2 regions of the Streptomyces sp. NPDC056222 genome follow, and region 1 is predicted to be linked to the other one. Evidence: riboswitches for the same ligand, from Rfam matches in the RefSeq annotation. Region 1 holds a riboswitch; the other holds the start of a gene.

Region 1 (4,407 bases):
CGCGCGCTGATGGCCGCCTACCGGCTCCCGCACGACGGCACGCGCGAGTGCGACGCCGCCGACCTGGCCCTGACCGTCCTCGGTGGCGGCGAGTCCTCGCGGCTCCACAACCGCCTGGTCCGCCGCGACCGCACGGCGGTGGCGGCCGGCTTCGGCCTGCTGCGGCTGGCTGGCGCGCCGTCGCTGGGCTGGCTGGACGTCAAGACGTCCGGCGGTGTCGAGGTGCCCGAGATCGAGGCCGCCGTCGACGAGGAGCTGGCCCGGTTCGCCGCCGAGGGCCCGACGCCCGAGGAGATGGAGCGCGCCCAGGCCCAGTTGGAGCGCGAGTGGCTGGACCGGCTCGGCACGGTCGCGGGCCGGGCCGACGAACTGTGCCGCTTCGCGGTCCTGTTCGGCGACCCGCAGCTCGCCCTCACCGCCGTGCACCGGGTCCTGGACGTCACCGCGGAGGAGGTGCAGGCGGTTGCCAAGGCCCGGCTGCGCCCGGACAACCGCGCGGTGCTCGTCTACGAGCCGACCGGTACCGAACAGAGCGACAGCGACGAGGAAGAGGGAGCGGACCAGTGACCGACGCTGCCGCGTCTTTGACGAGCATGACGTTCCACCCGCAGCCGGAGCCGGGCACCGCCAAGCCCTGGGCCTTCCCGGCCCCGGGCCGTGGAGCGCTGGACAACGGCCTGACGGTGCTGCGCTGTCACCGCCCCGGCCAGCAGGTGGTGGCCGTCGAGATCTTCCTCGACGCCCCGCTGGACGCCGAACCCGAGGGCCTGGACGGCGTGGCCACGATCATGGCCCGCGCCCTCTCCGAGGGCACGGACAAGCACTCCGCCGAGGAGTTCGCCGCCGAGCTGGAGCGCTGCGGCGCCACGCTCGACGCGCACGCCGACCACCCGGGCGTACGGGTCTCCCTGGAGGTCCCCGTCTCCCGGCTGCCGAAGGCGCTCGGCCTGCTCGCCGAAGCGCTGATCGCGCCGGCCTTCCTCGACACCGAGGTCGAGCGCCTGGTGCGCAACCGGCTCGACGAGATCCCTCACGAGACGGCCAACCCGGCCCGCCGGGCGGCCAAGCAGCTCTCCAAGGAGCTGTTCCCGGCGACGTCGCGCATGTCGCGGCCGCGCCAGGGCACCGAGGAGACGGTGGCGGCGATCGACGCCACGGCCGTCCGCGCCTTCTTCGAGGCGTACATGCGGCCCTCCACGGCCACGGCCGTCGTCGTCGGCGACCTGACCGACGTGGACCTGGACAAGGTCCTCGCCGAGTCGCTGGGCGCGTGGACGGGGAACACGGCCGAGCCGCGCCCCATGCCTCCGATCACGGCCGACGACACCGGCCGGGTGGTCATCGTCGACCGGCCGGGCGCCGTCCAGACCCAGCTGCTCATCGGGCGCGTCGGCGCCGACCGGCACGACCGTGTCTGGCCGGCCCAGGTCCTCGGCACGTACTGCCTCGGTGGCACCCTCACCTCGCGCCTGGACCGCGTCCTGCGCGAGGAGAAGGGCTACACGTACGGCGTCCGTGCCTTCGGCCAGGTGCTGCGGTCCGACGGTGAGGGCCACGGCGCCTCGATGCTCGCCATCAGCGGCTCCGTCGACACCCCCAACACCGGACCGGCACTTGACGACCTGTGGAAGGTGCTGCGCACCCTCGCCGCCGAGGGGCTGACGGACGCCGAGCGCGATGTGGCCGTGCAGAACCTGGTGGGTGTGGCGCCGCTGAAGTACGAGACGGCGGCCTCCGTCGCCGGGACGCTCGCCGACCAGGTCGAGCAGCACCTTCCGGACGATTTCCAGGCGCAGTTGTACGCCCGCCTGGCCGAGACCGGCACGGTGGAGGCGACGGCGGCGGTCGTGAACGCCTTCCCGGTGGACCGTCTTGTCACCGTGCTCGTCGGTGACGCGGCGCAGATCGAGGAGCCTGTGCGTGCCCTCGGCATCGGCGAAGTGACTGTCGTCACCGGCTGATCAAGACAACCTCGCGCCACTTCGAGGACCCCGTCATCACAGTATGGCGGGGTCCTCCTCTTTGTCCGTATTGAGGGAAAGGGTGGGCGTATGCCCTGTGGCATGTCTTACAAACGGGCGTGTCTGTTTGCTGATTGAAAGACAGTCCGCTTAGCGTCGGTCCGGCTGTTCGCCAGTTGCACCCGCCGCGAGCCCGTGGCATCGGACAGTCATCGCCGAGTCCCCGTCAGGCGCGAGCCTGGGGAGCCGGGGACCCACACGAAGTCCCTGGGGTGAATCGGACGCCTTCGCATCCGTGCGGAGGGGCCCGTAGGAGACCTTCCTGCTCCGAACCCGTCAGCTAACCCGGTAGGCGAGAAGGAAGGAAAGGATCAGCCACTACATGGCGTTCACCCGTGCCACCGGGAAGCATCGTGGTCCGAGCCGTATGGCGCGCCGTAGCGCGGGCATCGCCGGCATCGCGACCATCGCCACCACCGGCGTCATCGGAACCCTCGCCTCACCGGCGCTCGCCGCCGACGCGGACGCCCCCTCCTTCGAGGACACCGGCCTGACCCAGATCGTCGCCGCCGACACCCTCGCGGCCACGATCGACGCCCAGGCCGCCGCCCAGGAGCGCGAGGCCGCCGAGGCCGTCGAGCGGGCCAAGGCCGAGGCCCGGGCGAAGGCGGAGGCGAAGCGCAAGGCCGAGGCCCGCGCCAAGGAGATCCGCGAGGCCAAGGAGCGCGCCGCCCGCGAGGCCGAGCGCAAGCGTCTGAACTCCTTCCAGCTCCCCATCGCCGGTTCGTACGTGACCACCAGCTACCAGGCCGGTGGCGCGCTCTGGTCCTCCGGCAGCCACTCCGGCGTCGACTTCCGGGCCGCCTCCGGCAGCCGGGTCGTCTCCGTCGGCTCCGGCACCGTCGTCGAGGCCGGCTGGGGCGGCGCGTACGGCAACAACATCGTCATCCGGATGAACGACGGCACGTACACCCAGTACGGTCACCTGTCGTCCATCAGTGTCTCGGTCGGCCAGACCGTCACCCCGGGCCAGCGGATAGGCCTCTCGGGCTCGACCGGCAACTCGACCGGCCCGCACCTCCACTTCGAGGCGCGCACCACCGCCGAGTACGGCTCCGACATCAACCCGGTCGCGTATCTGCGCGCCCGCGGCGTGAACGTCTGACCGCAGCCACGGAACAGCGTCAGAAAAGCCCCGGCTCGTCCTGAGCCGGGGCTTTTCGCTGGCCAAAAGATATCCATGTTCCCGGATCGCCTTCGGAAATTCCGTCCCGCTGCAATAGAGTCGCCGACGAACCGGTTTCGCGCGGATCAAGGCGGAGGTCGAAGATGCGCATTCCCGCGCAGTCGGTATGCACGGCGATTCGGGACGACATCGTGTCCGGGGTCCTCCCGTGCGGCAGCCGGCTGACCGAGGAGCAGCTGGCCCGCCGTTACGGGGTCTCCCGCGTCCCCGTCCGTGAGGCGCTGCGCACCCTGGAGTCCGAGGGCTTCGTGATCAGCCGCCGGCACGCGGGCGCCCATGTCGCCGAACCCACCGAGCAGGAGGCGGCGGACCTGCTGGACGTACGGGCACTGCTCGAGCCACTGGGCGCAGCCCGCGCCGCGCAGCGGCGCACCGACGCCCATCTCAAGGTGCTGCGGGGCCTGGTCAGGCTGGGGCAGGAGCGGGCCAGGCGCGGTCAGGGAGAGGATCTGCGCTCGCTCGGCAGCTGGTTCCACGAGACGTTGGCACAGGCCTCCGGCAGTCCGGCGCTCACGGCGCTGCTCACCCAGCTGCGGCACAAGATCGCCTGGATGTACGCGGTCGAGCCCGCCGCCCAGCCGGTCGAGGCGTGGGCCGAGCACGGGGCGATCGTCGACGCCGTGGCGCGCGGCGACGCCGAACGGGCCCGCACCCTGACCGCGCTGCACGCCGAGCGCTCGCTGGCGCAGCACCGGCTGAAGCGCCAGGAGCGCTCACGTGTGAGGGCTTCGCAACACGTCGTAAACACCGCGAGCGCCCAGAATTAACACGCGGGCCGTATACAAAGAATAGAAATTCTCGGGCTTTCTTTGTGCTGCCCGGAATTCCGGAATGCCGGTGGTCGGATCGGCGGGGAAAACAATGGAGCCGCACTCGCCTTCATTTCGGCGTGTGCGGCTCCGTCGGAATTCGGTCAGACGGTCTCGGGAAGCTCGTCGAGCCCCTCGGCAACCAGCTTCGCCAGACGGTCCAGAGCGGCCTCGGCGCCATCGGCGTCCGAAGCGAGCACGATCTCCTCGCCGCCCTGCGCGCCGAGACCGAGCACCGCGAGCATCGACGCGGCGTTCACCGGGTTGCCATCGGCCTTGGCGATCGTCACGGGGACGCCGGAGGCCGTGGTGGCACGGACGAAGATGGAGGCGGGGCGGGCGTGCAGGCCCTCGGCCCAGCCGACGTTGACGCGGCGCTCAGCCATGGTGT
Region 2 (4,407 bases), on a different contig from region 1:
CCCTGCTGCGCAACCCGGGCGAGCGCGAGCGGCTCCAGGCCTCGATCGCGGCGGGGGAGCGGGGACTCCTGGAGACCGGTGTCGAGGAGCTGTTGCGCTACGACGGGCCGGTGGAGATGGCGACCTGGCGGTACGCGATGGAGCCGCTGACCATCGGCGGGCAGGAGATCCCGGCGGGCGACCCGGTCCTCGTCGTGCTCGCCGCCGCCGACCGTGACCCGGCGCGCTTCGACGAGCCGAACACCCTTGATCTGTCGCGGCGGGACAACCAGCACCTGGGGTACGGGCACGGCATCCATTACTGCATCGGCGCTCCGCTCGCCCGGCTGGAGGGACAGATCGCGCTCGCGACGCTCCTGACTCGCCTGCCGGACCTGCGACTTGCCGCCGATCCTGCCGATCTGCGGTGGCGCGGCGGGCTCATCATGCGTGGATTGCGCACGCTTCCGGTCGAGTTCTCCCCTTTGGGTGGCTGACGGTCCGTCAAGACTGTGACTTTTACGTGATCTCCGCTGCATCGACTTGTTACTGACGTTCGAATGCCGCTACGTTCACCGTCATCTCAGCAGTCACGCGAAAGGCCCTCCGTATGCGCTCCGGGAACGGACGACACCGCAGACCCCGCCAGGCCCCCGCCATAGTGGTCGCCGCAGGCGTGACCGGATCCGCGCTGGCGATGCCGCTGCTCGCCGCGGGCTCCGCCTCCGCCGCCGACGCCGCCACCTGGGACCGGGTGGCCGAGTGCGAGACGGGCGGCCTGTGGAGCGCACACTTCGGCAACGGCCTCTACGGCGGACTGCAGTTCACGCAGGAGACCTGGGAGACGTACGGCGGTCTGGCGTACGCGACCAGTGCGGACCTCGCGAGCCGTGCCCAGCAGATCGCGGTTGCCGACAAGGCGCTCGCCGCCGGCTCCACGCAGTGGGCCACCTGCGCCCCGATCGCCGGACTGACGAACGACGGCCTCGCGCCCGGCGTCGACCCGGGGCCTGCGATCACTCCGGAGGAGCCCACGGGCCCGGTCGAGGAGTCGAACCGGACGGCGGGCCTTCCGGCCACCCCCGGGGCCACCACCCCCGAGACCGTCACCCCCGGGACCACCGCGCCCTCGACGTCGAGCCCGACCGCCGTCCCCGAGACCTCCGTCACGCCTTCCGCGCCGGCGACTCCGGGCACCGGTAAGCACCGCGGTGACGCGGCCCCGGAGGAGACGGCCAATCCGGGCAAGAGTGGTGAAAACGGTCGACATGCCGCACCAACGGACACTCCGGCTGATGCGCCGACAGGCGAGGCGACCCCGGGCGGGAATGGGGAGAAGTCGGACAGTACGGATGTAGCGGGCTCCGGGGATGTCAAGGACTCCAAGGACTCCGCGGGTGTTACGGACACCAAGGGCAACTCGGGCGAATACACCGTCAAGCCCGGCGACAACCTCACCGACATTGCACGGGAGAACGAACTCCCGGGCGGCTGGGGCGCTCTCTATGACGCCAACCGCTCGACGGTGGGTGCCGATCCCGACCTCATCATCCCTGGCCAGAGCCTCGACCTGACGATCGATCTCCTCCCGTCGAAGGGGTAGTTCGGGGCTGTATGTCCGGTTCTGTGCAACTGAGACATGGGTCTCTTTGCCTCAACTGGCATATCGCGTCCGCAAAGTTTGCTTCCGTCACCTCTCACCTGCGTAAACACCCTTCGTCCCGAAGTGGGTACGGGCGATATTTCCCCAATGGGCCTCTTTGAACTTCGGAGAGGTCTGTGTCTACGGTCAGCACCGCTCGCCACCGCGGGCCCCGTCGACCGATACGCCGAATCCTGCCGTCGGCCGATGGGAACAGTCGTCGCGTCATGCGCCGAAGGCAGGAGCGGGGGACCCAAGGTAAGTGCCGCCCCCGGCCGTTGAGACAGGCGGCCGAGGACGCGGCTTGGGGTGAAGCCGCGCGCTAGGTCGCGCGGCCGGGCAACTCACATGGCCCGAACCCGACAGCTCACCTCGTAGGCGTCGGTGAGGAGATTCCCCATGCTGTTTTCCGCCAAGGGCAAACACCGTCGTGCCTCCAAGGCCACCCGCGCCGTCGCCCTCGCCGGCATCGCCGGTGTCGCCGTCGCCGCGCCGCTCATGACCGCCGGGTCCGCCTCGGCCGCGACCGCCTCCGAGTGGGACGTCGTCGCCCAGTGCGAGTCCGGCGGCAACTGGGCCATCAACACCGGCAACGGCTACTACGGCGGCCTGCAGTTCTCCGCCTCCACCTGGGCCGCCTACGGTGGCACCGCGTTCGCCGCCACCGCCGACCAGGCCTCGAAGTCGCAGCAGATCCAGATCGCCGAGAAGGTCCTGGCCGGCCAGGGCAAGGGTGCCTGGCCGAGCTGTGGCGTGGGCCTCTCCGGCGCCGCGTACACCGGCGCCGCCGAGAGCGCGCCGGCCCAGGCCGCTCCGGCCGCCCCCGAGCGCAAGGCCGAGCAGCCGACGACCCGCAGCGAGCAGCGGACCGCCCCGAAGGCCGAGGCGAAGACCGTCACCACCCCGACCGGCAAGAAGGTCGCGAAGGGTGACGGCGAGTACAAGGTCGTCGCCGGCGACACCCTGAGCAAGATCGCCGCCGCCCAGAAGGTCGAGGGCGGCTGGGAGAAGCTCTTCGAGCTGAACAAGGACGTCGTCGAGGACGCCGACCTGATCCACCCGGGCCAGCAGCTTCACCTGAAGTGAGCCCGGCGGTTCGCGTGAGTCCGGCGGCTCACGCGGCCCCTCCGACCCTCCCGCGGTGACCACCCCGGCCCGGCGCACCCTCCCCCGTGTGTGCCGGGCCGGGGTTCCGCGTTTCCCGGCTCCGCGTGCGCCCGGGTTCCCGGATGCGGGGTTCCCGTAGCCCCTCACCCCGCGTTACCGGTGAGTAGGTCTGGGGTGTTTTGACCCGGGATACCTGCCCTCGGGTCCTTTTTCGTCCCAGGGGGCGGGCGCCGGGCGGGCCGGAGCCCCGGAGCCGGTTAGGCTCTTGGCGCAAGGCCAAAGCGACCCTGCACAGCAAGCGTCACATCTAGCGTCACATCCCAGAAGGAGATGCTCGTGCCGTCCATCGACGTCGTCGTAGCCCGGGAAATCCTGGACTCCCGAGGCAACCCCACGGTCGAGGTCGAGGTCGGCCTCGACGACGGCAGCACCGGTCGTGCTGCTGTTCCGTCCGGTGCCTCCACCGGTGCGTTCGAGGCCATTGAGCTCCGTGACGGAGACAAGAACCGCTACCAGGGCAAGGGCGTCGAGAAGGCCGTCCTCGCCGTGATCGAGCAGATCGGCCCGGAGCTCGTCGGCTACGACGCCACCGAGCAGCGCCTGATCGACCAGGCCATGTTCGACCTGGACGCCACGGACAACAAGGCCTCGCTCGGCGCCAACGCCATCCTCGGCGTCTCCCTCGCCGTCGCGCACGCCGCGTCCGAGGCCTCCGACCTCCCGCTCTTCCGCTACCTGGGCGGCCCGAACGCGCACCTGCTGCCCGTTCCGATGATGAACATCCTGAACGGCGGCTCGCACGCCGACTCCAACGTGGACATCCAGGAGTTCATGATCGCGCCCATCGGCGCGGAGTCCTTCTCCGAGGCCCTGCGCTGGGGCACCGAGGTCTACCACACCCTCAAGGCCGTCCTGAAGACGAAGGGCCTGTCCACCGGCCTCGGCGACGAGGGCGGCTTCGCCCCGAACCTGGACTCCAACCGCGAGGCGCTCGACCTCATCCTGGAGGCCATCAAGCAGGCGGGCTACGCCCCGGGCAAGGACATCGCGCTGGCGCTCGACGTCGCCGCGTCCGAGTTCTACAAGGACGGCTCGTACGAGTTCGAGGGCAAGTCCCGCACGGCCGCCGAGATGACCGAGTACTACGAGGAGCTCGTCTCCTCGTACCCGCTGGTCTCCATCGAGGACCCGCTGTTCGAGGACGACTGGGCCGGCTGGAAGGTGCTCACCGACAAGCTGGGCTCCAAGGTCCAGATCGTCGGCGACGACCTGTTCGTCACCAACCCTGAGCGCCTCGCCCGCGGCATCGAGGAGGGCACCGCCAACGCCCTGCTCGTCAAGGTCAACCAGATCGGTTCGCTGACCGAGACCCTGGACGCCGTCGAGATGGCCCAGCGCAACGGCTTCAAGTGCATGATGTCCCACCGCTCCGGTGAGACCGAGGACGTCACCATCGCCGACCTGGCCGTCGCCACCAACTGCGGCCAGATCAAGACCGGTGCCCCGGCCCGCTCCGAGCGCGTCGCCAAGTACAACCAGCTCCTGCGCATCGAGGAGATCCTCGACGACGCCGCGGTCTACGCCGGCCGCAGCGCCTTCCCGCGCTTCAAGGGCTGACACCGGCTCACGGGCCGACACCGGCTCAGGCCGGCGTCGGCCCAGGGCCGGTAGCGGCTCAA

The links. A riboswitch is a leader RNA that binds a small molecule or an ion and turns the genes downstream of it on or off. The one in region 1 is predicted to bind cyclic di-AMP.
Region 2: another riboswitch for cyclic di-AMP. It lies ahead of ACFC0D_RS32765 (transglycosylase family protein); the one in region 1 lies ahead of ACFC0D_RS28025 (M23 family metallopeptidase).

The regions. Positions count from the first base shown of each region.
Region 1 covers NZ_JBHJTL010000073.1:23,282-27,688, reverse strand. The annotation lists gene ACFC0D_RS28035 (M16 family metallopeptidase) at 1-567, shown strand, start outside; gene ACFC0D_RS28030 (M16 family metallopeptidase) at 594-1,961, shown strand; cyclic di-AMP (ydaO/yuaA leader) riboswitch at 2,165-2,331, shown strand; gene ACFC0D_RS28025 (M23 family metallopeptidase) at 2,344-3,126, shown strand; gene ACFC0D_RS28020 (GntR family transcriptional regulator) at 3,291-3,974, shown strand; gene ACFC0D_RS28015 (HPr family phosphocarrier protein) at 4,121-4,402, opposite strand.
Region 2 covers NZ_JBHJTL010000105.1:16,242-20,648, forward strand. The annotation lists gene ACFC0D_RS32755 (cytochrome P450) at 1-476, shown strand, start outside; gene ACFC0D_RS32760 (transglycosylase family protein) at 656-1,582, shown strand; cyclic di-AMP (ydaO/yuaA leader) riboswitch at 1,842-2,017, shown strand; gene ACFC0D_RS32765 (transglycosylase family protein) at 2,021-2,707, shown strand; gene eno (phosphopyruvate hydratase) at 3,059-4,345, shown strand.